Regions from separate parts of the Streptomyces daghestanicus genome, predicted to be linked through region 2. Evidence: riboswitches for the same ligand, from Rfam matches in the RefSeq annotation. Region 2 holds a riboswitch; the other holds the start of a gene.

Region 1 (7,618 bases), on a different contig from region 2:
GCCCGGTAGACCGTGGCCATCCCGCCGACCGCGATCCGCGCGTCGACGCGGTACCGGCCGTCGAGCCGCTGCCCGACCAGAGGGTCCTGAAGGGTCGTGTCCACGCAGGTGAGTCTACGAGCCGTCGCTGACGGAGGGCTGGGGAAGGCGGGACCCCGCGCGCTACCGCGGCACGGCTGTGACACACTCCACGCGTCGTGGCCCGGGTCAGAACGCCGGCCGCTCCGGGTCCAGGGCGGCCAGGCCGTCCGTCGGGGAGGACGCCTCGGCGAAGTGCCGGCGCGGGATGCGCCCCGCCCGCCGGGCCAGCCGGCCCGCCTCCACCGCGTGCCGCATCGCCTCCGCCATCAGTACCGGCTCCTGCGCCCGGGTCACCGCCGAGGCGAGCATCACGCCCGCGCAGCCCAGCTCCATCGCCAGCGCCGCGTCCGACGCCGTCCCGGCGCCCGCGTCCAGGATCACCGGTACGCGCGCGTGCTCGACGATCAGCTGGAAGTTGTGCGGATTGCGGATGCCGAGTCCGGAGCCGATGGGCGAGCCCAGCGGCATGACCGCCGCGCAGCCGACGTCCTCCAGTTTCCGCGCGAGCACCGGGTCGTCGTTGGTGTACGGCAGCACCGTGAAGCCGTCGTCGACCAGGGTCTCGGCGGCGTCCAGCAGCTCGACCGGGTCGGGCAGCAGGGTGCGCTCGTCGGCGATGACCTCCAGCTTGACCAGGTCGGTGCCGAGGGCCTCGCGGGCCAGGCGGGCGGTCAGGACGGCCTCCCCGGCGGTGAAGCAGCCCGCCGTGTTGGGCAGGACGCGGATGCCGAGCCGCTCCAGCACGGAGAGGACCGAGCCGCGCACGGACGGGTCCACCCGCCGCATGGCGACCGTGGTCAGCTCGGTCCCGGACGCCGCCAGGGAACGTTCCAGCACATCGAGGCTGGGCGCCCCGCCGGTGCCCATGATCAGACGGGACGTGAAGGACGTACCGCCGAGGACGAAGGGGTCGTCGGCCATCGGGTCAGCCTCCTTGGACGGCGGTGAGGACTTCGACGCGGTCGCCGTCGGCCAGTTCCGTGGCCGACCACCGCGCGCGCGGGACGACGGTCTCGTTCAGGGCGGCGGCCACGCCGGACGGCGCCCGGGTGAGGGTGTGGACGAGGGCGTCGAGGGCGGTGCCCGGGGCCACCTCGCGCGGCTCCCCGTTGACCGAGATGCGCAGGCTCATGCGGACTGCTCCATGGGGGCGGGGGCGGGGGTGGGTGCGGGGGCGGCGGCGAACCGCTCCGGGGCGAAGGGGCGGGCCTCCTCCGGCAGCACCCCGGTGGTCAGGACGTGCGCCATGACGTCGCCGGTGACCGGGGTGAGCAGGACGCCGTTGCGGTAGTGGCCGGTGGCCAGCAGCAGGCCGTCCAGGGCGGTCGGGCCGAGCAGCGGCGCGTTGTCCGGGGAGGCGGGGCGCAGGCCGGCGAGCGTCTCCGTGAGGGGCAGCTCGGTGATGCCCGGGACCAGCTCGTGGGCGTCGCGCAGCAGCGCGTAGACGCCGCCGGCGGTGACCGTGGTGTCCCAGCCCAGCTCCTCGCTGGTCGCGCCGACGACGAGTTCGCCGCTCTCGCGCGGGACCAGGTAGAGGGGGTTGCCGCGGACCACCGCGCGGACCGTGCGGGTCAGCAGCGGCGGCCGGCCGGCCGGCATCGTCAGCCGCAGCACCTGGCCCTTCACCGGCCGGACCGGCGGCAGCACGCCCTCCGGGACGCCCGCGAGCCGGCCGCTGAGACTGCCCGCGGCCAGCACCACCCGCCCGGCCGGGAGCGCCATGCCGTCGGCGGTCACCACGCCCGTCGCCCGGTCCCGGTCCACGGTGAGCCGCCCGGCCGCCACCCGGTGGAAGGCCACGCCCGCCCGCTCGCAGGCGGCCAGCAGCGCCGCGGCCAGCCGCCGGGGGTCGATCTGGTGGTCGCCGTCCACCCGCAGCCCCCCGCGCACGCCGGGCGCGAGCATCGGCTCCAGGCGCCGGCACTCACGCCCCGTCAGCCACTCGGACTCCAGCCCCGAGCGGAGCTGGAAGGCGTGCAGTTCGCGCAGGTGGGCGCGGTCGTCGGCGTCGAGCGCGACGGCGAGGGTGCCGCAGCGGCGGTGACCGAGGTCCAGGCCGGTGGCGTCGGACAGCTCGGCGGCGAACTCCGGGTAGCGGCGGGCCGAGGCGAGGTTCAGGGCGAGCAGGGTCCGCTCGCCGTAGTGCAGCTCGGTGACGGCGGCCAGCATCCCGGCCGCCACCCGCGCGGCCCCGCCGCCCGGCGCCGGGTCCACCACCGCCGTGACCAGCCCGCGCTGCGCGGCCCGCCACGCCGTGACCAGGCCGATGACGCCGCCCCCGACGACCAGGACGTCGCACGCGGGGGACGCGTCGGGCGCTTCGGACGTGGATGACATGGGTGTCCAGCCCCTCCCTTCGCCGGCATGACCCGGATCAGGTTCGTACGGTCGGAGGCCGCCAGCCTCCCTCTCAGCCCGGTGCGTCCGGGCTCCCGCGAGTGCCTTACGTTGGCCACCCTAACCGCTCGTCATCCGCCTCTGTAAGGGAGCGTCCGCCCGTGGCACCTTCGCTCGATGGTCTCGTGTTCGCCCCGGTCGCCGACCAGGCGCCCGGCCAGGTGGGCACCCGTACCCGCTTCGCCTACCACGAGCGGGACGGCCGCGTCTGGGCCGAGTACGCCGGCGGGGACGTGGTGCGCGGATACCTGGTGGGGACCCGCGAGGGGGACCGGCTGGACTTCCGGTACGTCCAGCTCAGGACCGACGGCACCACCGCCTCGGGGCACTGCGTCTCCCAGGTCGCCGAGCTGCCGGACGGGCGGCTGCGGCTGGCGGAGAGCTGGGAGTGGGAGTCCCGCCCGGGCAGCGGCACGAGCGTGGTGGAGAGCGTGACGGCGCGGCCGGAGGACTGTGCAGCAGGTCACTGAACGTGCCCCCTGACCAACGGTGCGTCAGGTGTCTAAGGTGATCAGGTGAGTGAGCAGAGGCGGGAGCGAGGCGGCTCCGGACGGCGGGTGGTCGTCGTGGGCGCGGGCATGGCCGGCGTACAGACGGCCGTGGCCCTGCGCGAACAGGGCTTCACCGGCACCGTGACACTGATCGGCGCCGAACCGCACCAGCCGTACGACCGGCCGCCGCTGTCCAAGGCGATCCTGCTGGGCACCGCCGAGGGCTCCGCCTTCGACGTCGACTTCGAGGCGCTCGGCATCGAGGTGCGGCTCGGGCAGGAGGCGCTGGGCGTGCGCCCCGGCGCCCACCTGCTGGACACCTCCGCGGGGCCGGTCCCGTACGACTCCCTGGTCCTCGCCACCGGCGCCGAACCGCTGCGCCTGCCCGGCACCGAGGGCGTCCCCGGCGTCCATCTGCTGCGCACCCTGGACGACGCCGAACGGCTGCGTCCGGTGCTCGCCCGGCAGCACGACGTGGTGGTCGTCGGCGCGGGCTGGATCGGCGCCGAGTTCGCCACCGCCGCGCGGGAGGCGGGCTGCGCGGTGACCGTCGTGGAGGCCGCCGACCGGCCGCTCGCGGGTGCGCTGCCCGCCGCGGTGGCCGCTCCGATGACCGGCTGGTACGCCGACGCGGGCGTCGTCCTGCGCGCCCACACGCGCGTGGCGCGCGTCGAGCCCGGCGCGGTGGTCCTGGACGACGGCACGCGCGTGCCCGCCGGCGCGGTCGTCGTCGGCATCGGCGCCCGGCCCGCCACCGCCTGGCTGGCCGGCTCCGGCATCGCCCTCGGCGCGCACGGCGAGGTCCTCGCCGACGACCGGCTGCGCGCCTCGGTGCCCGACGTCCACGCGGTCGGCGACTGCGCCTCCTTCCCCTCCGCCCGGTACGGGGAGCGGCTGCTCGTGCACCACTGGGACAACGCCCTCCAGGGGCCGCGCACGGTGGCCGCCGACATCATCGGCGCCGCCGGCGGGGAACCGGCGCCGGTGTACGACCCGGTGCCGTACTTCTGGTCCGAGCAGTTCGGCCGGTTCGTCCAGTACGCCGGGCACCACCCGGCCGGCGACACCGTGGTCCGGCGGGGCGACCCCACCGGACCCGCCTGGACCGTGTGCTGGCTGCGCGCGGACCGTCTCGTGGCGCTGCTGGCGGTGGGGCGGCCCCGTGACCTGGCCCAGGGCCGGCGGCTGATCGAGTCCGGCGCGGCCCTGGACCCGGTGCTCCTCGCCGACCCGGCCAGGCCGCTGAAGGCGGCGACGGCGTGACCGGGCGGAACGCGTCGGCGCTGGTCGGAGGGGTCCGGTTTCCGCGTGTCAGTGGCAGATGGCAGGCTTGAGGGGTGACCGAGATTGACGCAAGGATCGATGCTCTCGTCCCCGCCTGGCTCACCCTTCCCGACATCGCCGAGATGTTCGACGTCGAGGTGACCCGGGTGCGGCAGCTGGTCAAGGACGGCCAGCTCATCGCCGTACGCCGCGGTGAGAACCGCGCGCTGCACGTGCCCGCGGCCTTCATCGACGGCGACAAGGTCGTCAAGGGCCTGTCCGGGACCCTGACGCTGCTGCGGGACGACGGCTACACGGACGAGGAGATGCTGGAGTGGCTGTTCACCCCGGACGACAGCCTGCCCGGTACGCCGGCCCAGGCACTCAGCGAGAACCGCGGCACGGAGGTGAAGCGCCGCGCCCAGGCGCTGGCCGTCTGACCGGCCGTCCGGCCCGCGCCTCCGGGACGCCGTGACGGGTCCATGACGCCGGCGGCGGTGTGCCCGGGGACCGGGTACGTCGTCGCCGGGGCGGGCCCGCGGCCGTGGGCTGTCGGCCTGCGGACGTGAGGTCCTGGGCCCGCGGCCACGAGGGGCCCGACCGGGGAGCGTCAGGCGCCGGGCCGGCGGCCCCGTGGCGCCGGGCCGGCAGCCGTTGAGGCGCAGGGCACGCGGCTCTCATCGCCACCCCCGGACGCTGGGCCGCCCCGCAGCCCTGCTCCGCACCACCAGCCGGGCCGGTGACCCACCAGGCCCCGCCACCGTCACCAGCACCAGAACCGGGCCCTGCCCGGCCGCCAGCCCGGACGAGGCCCCGCGCCCCGTCCGCCACCGAACACCGGGGGGACGCCCACATGCCCGACACGGCCACCACGACCGCCGCCGCCACGACCACCGACGGCTCCCCCCGCGACCGCCTCGCCGACGCCCGGCTCTACCTGTGCACGGACGCCCGCAAGCGCCAGGGCGACCTGCCGGAGTTCCTGGACGCGGTGCTGGCCGGCGGGGTCGACATCGTGCAGCTGCGCGACAAGGGCATGGAGGCCGCCGAGGAGCTGGAGCACCTCGCCGTGTTCGCCGACGCCTGCGCCCGCCACGGCAAGCTCCTCGCCGTCAACGACCGCGCCGACGTCGCCCACGCCGCCCGCGCCGACGTCCTCCACCTCGGCCAGGGCGACCTGCCCGTCCCCGCCGCCCGCGCGATCCTCGGCGCCGGCGTCCTCGTCGGCCGCTCCACCCACGCCGAGTCCGAGGCCGCCGCCGCGGCCACGCAGGACGGCGTCGACTACTTCTGCACCGGCCCCTGCTGGCCGACCCCCACCAAGCCCGGCCGGCCCGCCCCCGGCCTCGGTCTCGTCCGGTACGCGGCCGGCCTGCGCACCGACCGCCCCTGGTTCGCCATCGGCGGCATCGACCTGGACAACCTCGACCAGGTCCTCGACGCGGGCGCCCGCCGGGCCGTCGTCGTCCGCGCGCTCACCGAGGCCGACGACCCCGGCGCGGCGGCGGCCGAGTTCGCCCAGCGGCTCAGGAGCGCCCCCGCTGTCCAAGGGATGGACAAGTGAGCGACAATTCGGACAATCATCCGGCTCCGGTTGGGGGACCGCCGCCCCCTGGCTAACCTGCCCGTATGGCCCTCGGAACGGCATCGACCAGGACTGATCACGCGCGCACCGTCCGCGACATGCTCGCGACCGGCGAGACGACGTACTCGTTCGAGTTCTGGGCGCCCAAGACGGAGAAGGGCGAGCGCAACCTGTGGAACGCGCTCCGCAGGGTCGAGGCGGTGGCCCCCAGCTTCGTCTCCGTGACCTACGGAGCCGGCGGCTCCACCCGGGCCGGCACGGTGCGGGCGACCGAGCGGATCGCCTCCGACACCACCCTCACCCCCGTCGCCCACCTCACCGCCGTCAACCACTCCGTGGCGGAACTGCGCAACATCATCGGGCAGTACGCCGACGCCGGCATCCGCAACATCCTCGCCGTGCGCGGCGACCCGCCCGGCGACCCGATGGGCGACTGGGTGCCGCACCCGCAGGGCCTGACCTACGCCGCCGAACTCGTCGAACTCATCAAGGAGTCGGGCGACTTCTGCGTGGGCGTGGCCGCCTTCCCGGAGATGCACCCGCGCTCGGCCGAGTGGGACGAGGACGTCCGGCGCTTCGTCGACAAGTGCCGGGCCGGCGCCGACTACGCCATCACCCAGATGTTCTTCGACCCGGAGGCCTATCTCCGGCTGCGTGACAAGGTCGTCGCGGCGGGCTGCGAGACCCCGGTCATCCCCGAGGTCATGCCGGTGACCAGCGTGAAGATGCTGGAGAGACTGCCGAAGCTCAGCAACGCCGCGTTCCCCGACGACCTGAAAGAACGCATCCTCACGGCAAAGGACGATCCGACCGCTGTACGCTCCATTGGCATCGAGTTCGCCACGGAGTTCTGCGCGCGGCTGCTGGCCGAAGGTGTGCCCGGGCTGCACTTCATCACGCTGAACAACTCCACGGCGACGCTGGAAATCTACGAGAACCTGGGCCCGCACCGCTCACCGCGGGCCTGGACCGGCCGCACGTCCGTACGACACACTGCGTAGCGGCCACTGGGAGAGGGGCGTACATGGGCTGGGCGGTCCTCTACATCGCGTTCGGCGTCGTCGCGCTGTGGCTGCTCGGTGAGGTGCTGCTGCAGTACAAGGCGCGCCTGCGCTGGCGGCTGCTGGCCTTCGCCGGCTTCCTCGGCGTGGTGGCCGGCGTGCTGGTCTCGTCGGTCGTCGTCATCGGGCTCGGCGCGATCGCCTTCGCGGTCGGCCAGACCTACGTCACCCTGTCCTTCCGCCGCGGCTTCGCCTCCGGCTGGGCGGTGCAGGCCCCCGCCGGACTGCCCGGCAGCAAGCGCCGCCGGCCCGAACGGGCCCGCGAGGAACCGACGTCGGAGGTCTCGGACCAGGAGGCGGCCGAGCCCGGCCTCCCCGGCGACCGGACCCCCGCCGACGACCACACCGCCGTCCAGGACACCACCGCGTACGGCTACCGGGGCGACGACCCGGACGACGTGTTCGCCCCCGGGCGCCCCGACGGCACCCCGGCCGAGGGCACCCCCGTCTACCAGCCGCTGCCGATGCCCGACGACACCGGCACCTACGGCACCTACGACTCGGCGGGGTACGGCCAGGACCAGCAGCAGACCCCGGCCGCGCAGCCCGCCGACGCCTCCTACGGCTACGACTACTCCGGCTACGCGCAGCAGGGCTACGGCTACGACGCCACCGGCCAGCAGCAGTACGCCGCCTACTCCGACCCGTACATCGGCACCCACACCTACGGCGGGACCGGGTACGAGACCGGCTACGACGCCTCCGGGCAGCAGCAGGGGTACCCGCAGCAGGGCTACGGC
Region 2 (7,618 bases):
GGCTCGTCCAGCATGAGCAGCCGGGGCCGGGGGGCCAGCGCCCGCGCGAGGGCGACCCGCTGCTGCTCGCCGCCGGAGAGCGCGGCCACCGACCGCCGTCCGGCGCCGGGCAGCCCGACCAGCTCCAGCAGCTCCGCGACCCGCGCCCGCTGTTCCCCGCGGGACGCGCCCCGGATGCGGGGTCCGAAGGCGACGTTCCCGGCGACGTCCCGCTGCGGGAAGAGCTGATGGTCCTGGAACATCAGGCCGACCTCCCGCCGGTGCGCGGGCACCCCGGTCTGGTCCCGGCCGTCGAGCAGCACCCGTCCGGCGTCCAGCGGCTGGAGTCCGGCGACCGTCCGCAGCAGTGTCGACTTGCCGCTGCCGCTGGGTCCGAGGACGCACACCACCTCGTGCTCGGCGACCGTGAGGTCGACGGCGTCGAGCACGGCCCGGCCGCCGAAGCGGACGGTCGCCCGTTCCAGGCTCAGCATCCTCAGAACTCCCCGCTCCGGTCGGTCCGCAGCCGCTCCAGCACCAGCAGCGCCACCGCGCACACGATCATCAGAATCGTCGAAAGGGCCATCGCCTGGCCGTAGTTCATGTCCCCCGGCCGGCCCAGCAGCCGGGCCACGGCCACCGGCAGCGTCGGGTTGTCGGGCCGCGCGATGAACACCGTCGCCCCGAACTCGCCCAGCGACACCGCGAAGGCGAAGCCGGCCGCGACGAGCAGTGCCCGCCGCACCAGCGGCAGGTCCACCTCCCGCCAGACCCGCCACGGCGACGCGCCGAGCACGGCCGCCGCCTCCCGCAGCCGTCCGTCCACCGCCCGCAGCACCGGCAGCATGGTCCGTACGACGAAGGGGACCCCGACCAGTGCCTGCGCGAGCGGCACCAGGACCCAGGAGGAGCGCAGGTCCAGCGGCGGCTCGTCCAGCGCGATCAGGAACCCGAAGCCGACGGTCACCGCGGACACCCCGAGCGGCAGCATCAGCAGCGCGTCGAAGCCCCGCACCAGCCGGCCCGCGTCCCGCCGGGCCAGCGCCGCGGCCGCGAGCCCGCCGATCAGCACGGCGATCCCGGTCGCGGCGAGGGCGTACGTCAGCGAGGTGCCGACGGCGTCGATCGGCGGGACGAGGAACGTGCCGCCGTCCTCACGGGTGAGCGCCCGGTAGTAGCCGAACCCGCCGTCCCCGAAGGACCGCTGTACCAGCACGGCCAGCGGCAGCAGGATCAGCACCGGCACGGTGAGCAGCACTCCGCCCAGCAGCGCCCACTGCCCGCCGCCGCGCGGCCGGCGCGCGGTCGCCGCCGCGTCGACCAGTCTCAGCGCGGTCTCCCGCCGCCGTACGGTCGCGGCGTGCACGGCGAGGATCGCGGCGACCGCGGCGAACTGGACCAGGGTCAGCACCGCCGCGGTGCCGAGGTCGAAGAGCTGGGAGGTCTGCCGGTAGATCTCCACCTCCAGGGTGGCGAAGGTGGGTCCGCCGAGGATCTGCACGACGCCGAAGGAGGTGAAGGTGAACAGGAACACCATCAGCGCGGCGGCGGCCACGGCGGGTGCGAGCGCCGGCAGGGTGACCCGCCGCCAGGCCCGGAAGGGCGACGCGCCGAGCATCCGCGCGGCCTCCTCCTGCCGGGGGTCGAGCTGCGCCCACAGGCCGCCGACGGTGCGGACGACGACGGCGTAGTTGAAGAAGACGTGCGCGAGCAGGATCGCCCACACGGTCGTGTCCAGCCGTACGCCCCACAGGTCGTCCAGCAGCCCGCCCCGGCCGACCAGGGCCAGGAACGCCGTGCCGACCACCACGGTCGGCAGCACGAACGGCACGGTGACCACGGCCCGCAGCACCTGCTTGCCGGGGAAGTCGAGGCGGGCGAAGACGTACGCGGCGGGGAGGGCGATCAGCAGGGTGAGGGCGGTGGAGGCGAGCGCCTGCCAGGTGGTGAACCACAGCACGTGCCGTACGTCGGCGGAGGCGGCCACCTCGGTGATCCGCCCGAGGTGCCAGCCGTCGCCGTCCTTCAGTCCCCGGGCGACGATCGCGGCGACCGGGTAGGCGAAGAAGACGGCGAAGAACGCCACGGGCCCGGCGACCAGGCCGAGCCGCGCGGCGCCCGCCCGCCGCCGGGCGGCTACTTCAGTACGAGCGAGGTCCACGACTTGACCCAGTCGTCACGGTGTGCGGCGATCTTCGCCGGGTCCATGGTCTCCGGATCGGTGACGTCCGGCATGTTGGCGGTGTACACGGCGGGCAGCTTCGCGTCGCCGAGCACCGGGTTGACGAACATGTTCAGCGGCATGTCCTCCTGGAACGTCCTGCTGATCAGGAAGTCGAGGAGCGCCTTGCCGCCCTCGGGGTTCCTGGCATTGCTCAGCAGGCCCGCGAACTCGGTCTGCCGGAAGCAGGTGCCCGTGGCGACGCCGGTGGGCGCGGTGTCGGGCTGCGGGTCGGCGTAGACGACCTCGACGGGCGGTGAGGAGGCGTAGGAGACGACGAGCGGCCGGTCACCGCCGGTCTTCCTGCCGCCGGCCGACCCGGAGAACTCCTCGTTGTACGCCTGCTCCCAGCCGTCGACCACCTTCACCCCGTTGGCCTTGAGCTTCTTCCAGTACGCCTCCCAGCCCCCGTCGCCGTACGCGGCGGCGGTGCCGAGCAGGAAGCCGAGGCCGGGCGAGGAGGTCCCGGCGTTCTCGGTGACCAGCAGGTCCTTGTACGCGGGCTCCGCGAGGTCCGCGAAGGTCTTCGGCGGGTCGAGCTTGTGCTCGGCGAAGTAGGCCTTGTCGTAGTTGACGCAGATGTCGCCGTAGTCGACGGGCGTGACCCGGTTCCGGTCGTCGAGCCGGTAGCGCCGGTCGATGCCGTCCAGTCCCTTCGCCGCGTACGGCTGGAACAGGCCGTTGTCGAGGGCGCGGGAGAGCAGGGTGTTGTCGACGCCGAAGAGGACGTCGCCCTGGGGGTTGTCCTTGGTGAGGACGGCCTTGTTGACGGCCTGCCCGGCGTCGCCGTCCTCCAGGACCCTGACCTTGTAGCCGGAGCTCTTCTCGAAGGCGGCGATGACGTTCTTCGACGCGGCCCACGAGTCGTGGCTGACCAGGGTGACGGTTCCGCTGTCCCCGGCCGTCTCGTCGCCGGACGAGGACCCGCACGCGGACACGGCGACCAGGCCCAGTCCGACGACCGCGGCGGCCATGCCCTTCTTGGTGATGCTCACTGATTCCTCCTGGGACGTCCAGGAGAAGACGCGGCCCTGCCCGGAGCCCCTCGCGGGGTGCCGGGCAGGGCGCAACAGCTCGAGTGGTGACCGATCTCCCTACCCAGAATGACCTGGGCCAGGTTCGGAGGGTCTGCGGCCGGTGCCGCACTCTCAGCGCTGTGGCGCTCCCCTGTCGGAATATGAAGATGTGTTCTTACGTCGGTCAGGTTACCGCTCGCTGGCGGCGAGCTGGCCACACGCCCCGTCGATCTCCTGCCCGCGCGTGTCCCGGATGGTCACCGGCACGCCGTGGGCGGCGATCGCCTCCACGAACGCCTTCTCGTCCTCGGGCCGCGAGGCGGTCCACTTGGAGCCGGGCGTCGGGTTGAGCGGGATGAGGTTGACGTGCACGGGCTTGCCCCTGAGCAGCCGCCCGAGCCGGTCACCGCGCCACGCCTGGTCGTTGATGTCGCGGATGAGGGCGTACTCGATGGAGAGCCGGCGCCCGGACCTGGCCGCGTACTCCAGTCCGGCGTCGAGCACCTCGCGCACCTTCCACCGGGTGTTGACCGGCACGAGGGTGTCGCGCAGCTCGTCGTCGGGGGCGTGCAGGGAGATCGCGAGCCGGCACTTGAAGCCCTCGTCGGCGAACCGGTGGATGGCCGGGACGAGCCCGACCGTCGACACGGTGATCCCCCGCTGCGACAGCCCGAGGCCGTCGGGCTCGGGGTCGGTGAGCCGCCGGATGGCGCCGACGACCCGGTTGTAGTTGGCGAGCGGCTCGCCCATCCCCATGAACACGATGTTGCTGAGCCGGGCCGGCCCGCCGGGGACCTCCCCGTCCCTGAGCGCCCGCATGCCGTCGACGATCTGGTGCACGATCTCCGCGGTCGACAGGTTCCGGTCGAGGCCGGCCTGCCCGGTGGCGCAGAACGGGCAGTTCATCCCGCAGCCCGCCTGGGAGCTGATGCACATGGTCACCCGGTCCGGGTACCGCATGAGCACCGACTCGACCAGCGTCCCGTCGAACAGCCGCCACAGCGTCTTGCGGGTGGTGCCCTCGTCGGTCGCCAGGTGCCGCACGACGGTCATCAGCTCGGGCAGCAGCGCGTCGCGCAGCCGCTCCCGCGAACCGGCGGGGATGTCGGTCCACTGCTCCGGCTCGTGCGCGTACCGCGCGAAGTAGTGCTGCGACAGCTGCTTCGCCCGGAACGCCTTCTCACCGGCCGCGACGACCGCCTCCTTGCGCTCGGCGGGCGAAAGATCGGCGAGATGCCGCGGCGGCTTCTTGGCTCCGCGCGGCGCGACAAAGATGAGTTCTCCGGGCTTAGGCATGGCCTTACCAGTGTCGCAGATCAAATCCCGTGCCCCGGGGCGCGAGGAGACCCCTGGTCGTCGCGGGACGGTTCGTGCAGGGCCGTCGGGAACACCACCCGGCCGACCCGGTCATCCACGACCGCCGGACCGGTCGGGGGTTCGGTGCGGGCGAGTGCCTGCCAGGCACCGAGGGCGAGCCGGGCCAGTTCCGGTATGTGCTGCGCATGGACGGCGCCACGGGAACGGCTGCGGGCGAGATCACGCGGCTGCCAGTCACCGGACGTCCGGCGACGGCGGCTGTTCAGTGGCGGAGCCGTCGCCACCTGCAGCGTGTGCTCCAGCGCCAGGCCGCACACGTCGAGGCCCATCCGCTCGACCGCCGCCTGCTCGGCCTCCGGGGCTGCGGGGAGCAGCAGCGGCCAGCGGATCACCACCACCCTCTCCCACACCTCGGGCGGCACCGTGTTGGCCAGGTGGTGGCTCTCGCCCACGGGAAGGTCTCGAAGCCGGCGCTCGGCCTCCTGGGTCTGGCCCACGTAACAGAGCCCTGCCCCGGAGGCGAACACCCCGTACAGCACCGGGCCGATCACGGCGGAGCGGCCTTCGCCGGCGCTGGTCAGCAGGGCCGCCACCCGGTGGGCGAACCGGTAGCGGCGCTCCTGCCACTGCGCCAGCAGTGCGGCGTCCGCGAGCAGCGTCGTCAGCGAGGACCGCCAGGTGCGGTAGGCGTCCTCGTACGCCGGGTCGTCGACCGGCCCGTGCTCCAAGAGATCAGTCATGCACCGCAGGGTAGACGGACGGCGTCGGGCCCCGTCCTTGCAGGAGGACGGGGCCCGTCGAGCGCTGGGGGACGGTCAGCCCGACCCCACGAAGATCACCAGTAGGAGCCAGACCACCGGTGCCGTCGGCAGCAGGGAGTCCAGGCGGTCCATGATGCCGCCGTGGCCCGGGAGCAGGGTGCCCATGTCCTTGATGCCGAGGTCGCGCTTGATCATCGACTCGCCGAGGTCGCCCAGCGTGGCGCTGACGGCGACGGCCAGGCCCAGGAGGAGGCCCTGCCACCAGGCGCCGTCGTCGATGAGGAACTGCGTGCACAGCGCGCCGGCGGCCATCGCGAACGTCACCGCGCCGACCAGGCCCTCGCGGGTCTTGCCGGGGCTGATCCGCGGGGCCAGCTTCTTCTTGCCGAAGCGCCAGCCGACGGCGTACGCGCCGGTGTCGCTGACGACGGTCAGTATCAGGAAGACCAGCACCCGCCACGGCCCGTCGTCCGCGGCCAGCATCATGGCGACGAACGTGGCCAGGAACGGCACGTAGAACGCGGCGAAGACGCCCGCCGTGACGTCCCGCAGGTAGTCCTGCGGCGGCTGTGCCATCCGCCAGACGAGGACCGCGAGCGCCGTCAGCGCCATGGCGACCCACGCCCCGTCGGCGCCCCGCGCGTAACCGGCGACGATCATGGCCGCACCGCCGACCGCGAGCGGGACGAGCGGCGCGCGGATGCCCTTGCGCTCCTCCAGCCGCTTGGTCAGCTCCCACAGCCCGACCACGACGGCGACGACGATCACGCCGACGAAGACGGCCTTGACCACGAACAGCGACGCGATGATGACCACGCCGAGCCCGACCCCGACCCCTATGGCGGCACCCAGGTCGCGCCCCGCGGTCTTCTTCTGCGGCGGGGGCGCCGGCTGCGGGGCGTCGTGCATGGGCTCCGGATTCCCCGGCACGGCCGCGTACGGCTGCGGCCGCGCCGGCGAGGTCTCGTCTCGGAACGGGGGTCCGCCCCGCGGAGCGGCCCCCCGCCCCTCATCCTGGTCTCCGCCGAAGTCGGGTACGTCGGGCACGATGGGCATGGGGCGAGTCTGCTGCGCGTACGGCGCATCGTACGCGGGACCCGCCGGGGCAGCCCCCTGGACAGGTCCCTGCTCGGACGGGCCCCAGTACCCGGCTTGTGGCGGCGCCCCCCAGGAAGAGTCGTTCATCAGACCTCGAGCAGCTCCGCTTCCTTGTGCTTGAGGAGCTCGTCCACCTGGGCGACGTACTTCGCGGTGGTGTCGTCGAGTTCCTTCTCCGCGCGGCGGCCCTCGTCCTCGCCGACCTCGCCGTCCTTGACGAGCTTGTCGATGGCGTCCTTGGCCTTGCGGCGCACGGAACGGATGGAGACCTTGGCGTCCTCGCCCTTGCTCCTGGCGACCTTGATGTACTCGCGGCGGCGCTCCTCGGTCAGTTCGGGGAACGTCACGCGGATGATGTTGCCGTCGTTGCTCGGGTTGACACCGAGGTCGGAGTCACGGATCGCCTGCTCGATGTTGCGCAGGGCGGTCTTGTCGAACGGCGTGACCACGGCCATCCGCGGCTCGGGCACGGAGAACGAGGCCAGCTGATTGATCGGCGTCGGCGCGCCGTAGTAGTCGGCCACGATCTTGTTGAACATCGCCGGGTGCGCACGGCCGGTGCGGATCGCGGCGAAGTCCTCCTTGGCGACCACGACGGCCTTCTCCATCTTCTCCTCGGCTTCGAGGAGGCTCTCTTCGATCACCACTTGCTCCTGCGTGTCTTGAGTAGGCCCGGCCGCTGTTCCCCCGCGAGGGGTGGCGGCCGGCTGCGTCGCGTCTTCTTCCTGCACGGTTCCCGACCGGCAGGACATTGTCCATCCCCCGGCCAGGGGGTCAGTCACGGCTGTTCTGGTCCCCCACGAGCGTGCCGATCTTCTCACCCTTGACGGCGCGGGCGATATTGCCCTCCTTCAGGAGCTCGAAGACCACGATGGGCAGCTTGTTGTCACGGCAGAGCGTGACCGCCGTGGCGTCGGCGACCTTCAGGTCCCGGGTGATGACCTCGCCGTACCCGAGGGCGTCGAACTTCACCGCGTCCGGGTTGGTCTTCGGGTCGGAGTCGTAGACCCCGTCCACGCCGTTCTTGCCCATCAGCAGCGCCTCGGCGTCGATCTCCAGGGCGCGCTGCGCGGCGGTGGTGTCGGTGGAGAAGTACGGCATGCCCATGCCGGCGCCGAAGATGACCACGCGCCCCTTCTCCAGGTGGCGCACGGCGCGCAGCGGGATGTAGGGCTCGGCGACCTGGCCCATGGTGATGGCGGTCTGCACGCGGCAGTCGACGCCCT

Evidence for each region. Region 2 has a riboswitch for thiamine pyrophosphate ahead of Sdagh_RS12005 (thiamine ABC transporter substrate-binding protein). Riboswitches for the same ligand answer to the same signal wherever they lie in the genome.
Region 1: it holds a riboswitch for thiamine pyrophosphate, as region 2 does, so the genes downstream of both, thiO (glycine oxidase ThiO) here and Sdagh_RS12005 (thiamine ABC transporter substrate-binding protein) in region 2, are expected to answer to the same signal.

The regions. Positions count from the first base shown of each region.
Region 1 is NZ_BNDX01000016.1:1,166,960-1,174,577, forward strand. It holds gene pknB (Stk1 family PASTA domain-containing Ser/Thr kinase) at 1-104, opposite strand, end outside; gene Sdagh_RS31930 (thiazole synthase) at 208-1,002, opposite strand; gene thiS (sulfur carrier protein ThiS) at 1,007-1,207, opposite strand; gene thiO (glycine oxidase ThiO) at 1,210-2,418, opposite strand; TPP riboswitch at 2,416-2,527, opposite strand; gene Sdagh_RS31945 (avidin-fold protein) at 2,580-2,948, shown strand; gene Sdagh_RS31950 (NAD(P)/FAD-dependent oxidoreductase) at 2,994-4,232, shown strand; gene Sdagh_RS31955 (Rv2175c family DNA-binding protein) at 4,307-4,672, shown strand; gene thiE (thiamine phosphate synthase) at 5,086-5,796, shown strand; gene metF (methylenetetrahydrofolate reductase [NAD(P)H]) at 5,862-6,818, shown strand; gene Sdagh_RS31970 (SCO2102 family sporulation regulator) at 6,842-7,618, shown strand, end outside.
Region 2 is NZ_BNDX01000008.1:587,559-595,176, forward strand. It holds gene Sdagh_RS11995 (ABC transporter ATP-binding protein) at 1-473, opposite strand, end outside; gene Sdagh_RS12000 (ABC transporter permease) at 476-2,140, opposite strand; gene Sdagh_RS12005 (thiamine ABC transporter substrate-binding protein) at 2,116-3,195, opposite strand; TPP riboswitch at 3,274-3,379, opposite strand; gene rlmN (dual-specificity RNA methyltransferase RlmN) at 3,406-4,512, opposite strand; gene Sdagh_RS12015 (hypothetical protein) at 4,533-5,273, opposite strand; gene Sdagh_RS12020 (phosphatidate cytidylyltransferase) at 5,349-6,479, opposite strand; gene frr (ribosome recycling factor) at 6,479-7,036, opposite strand; gene pyrH (UMP kinase) at 7,167-7,618, opposite strand, start outside.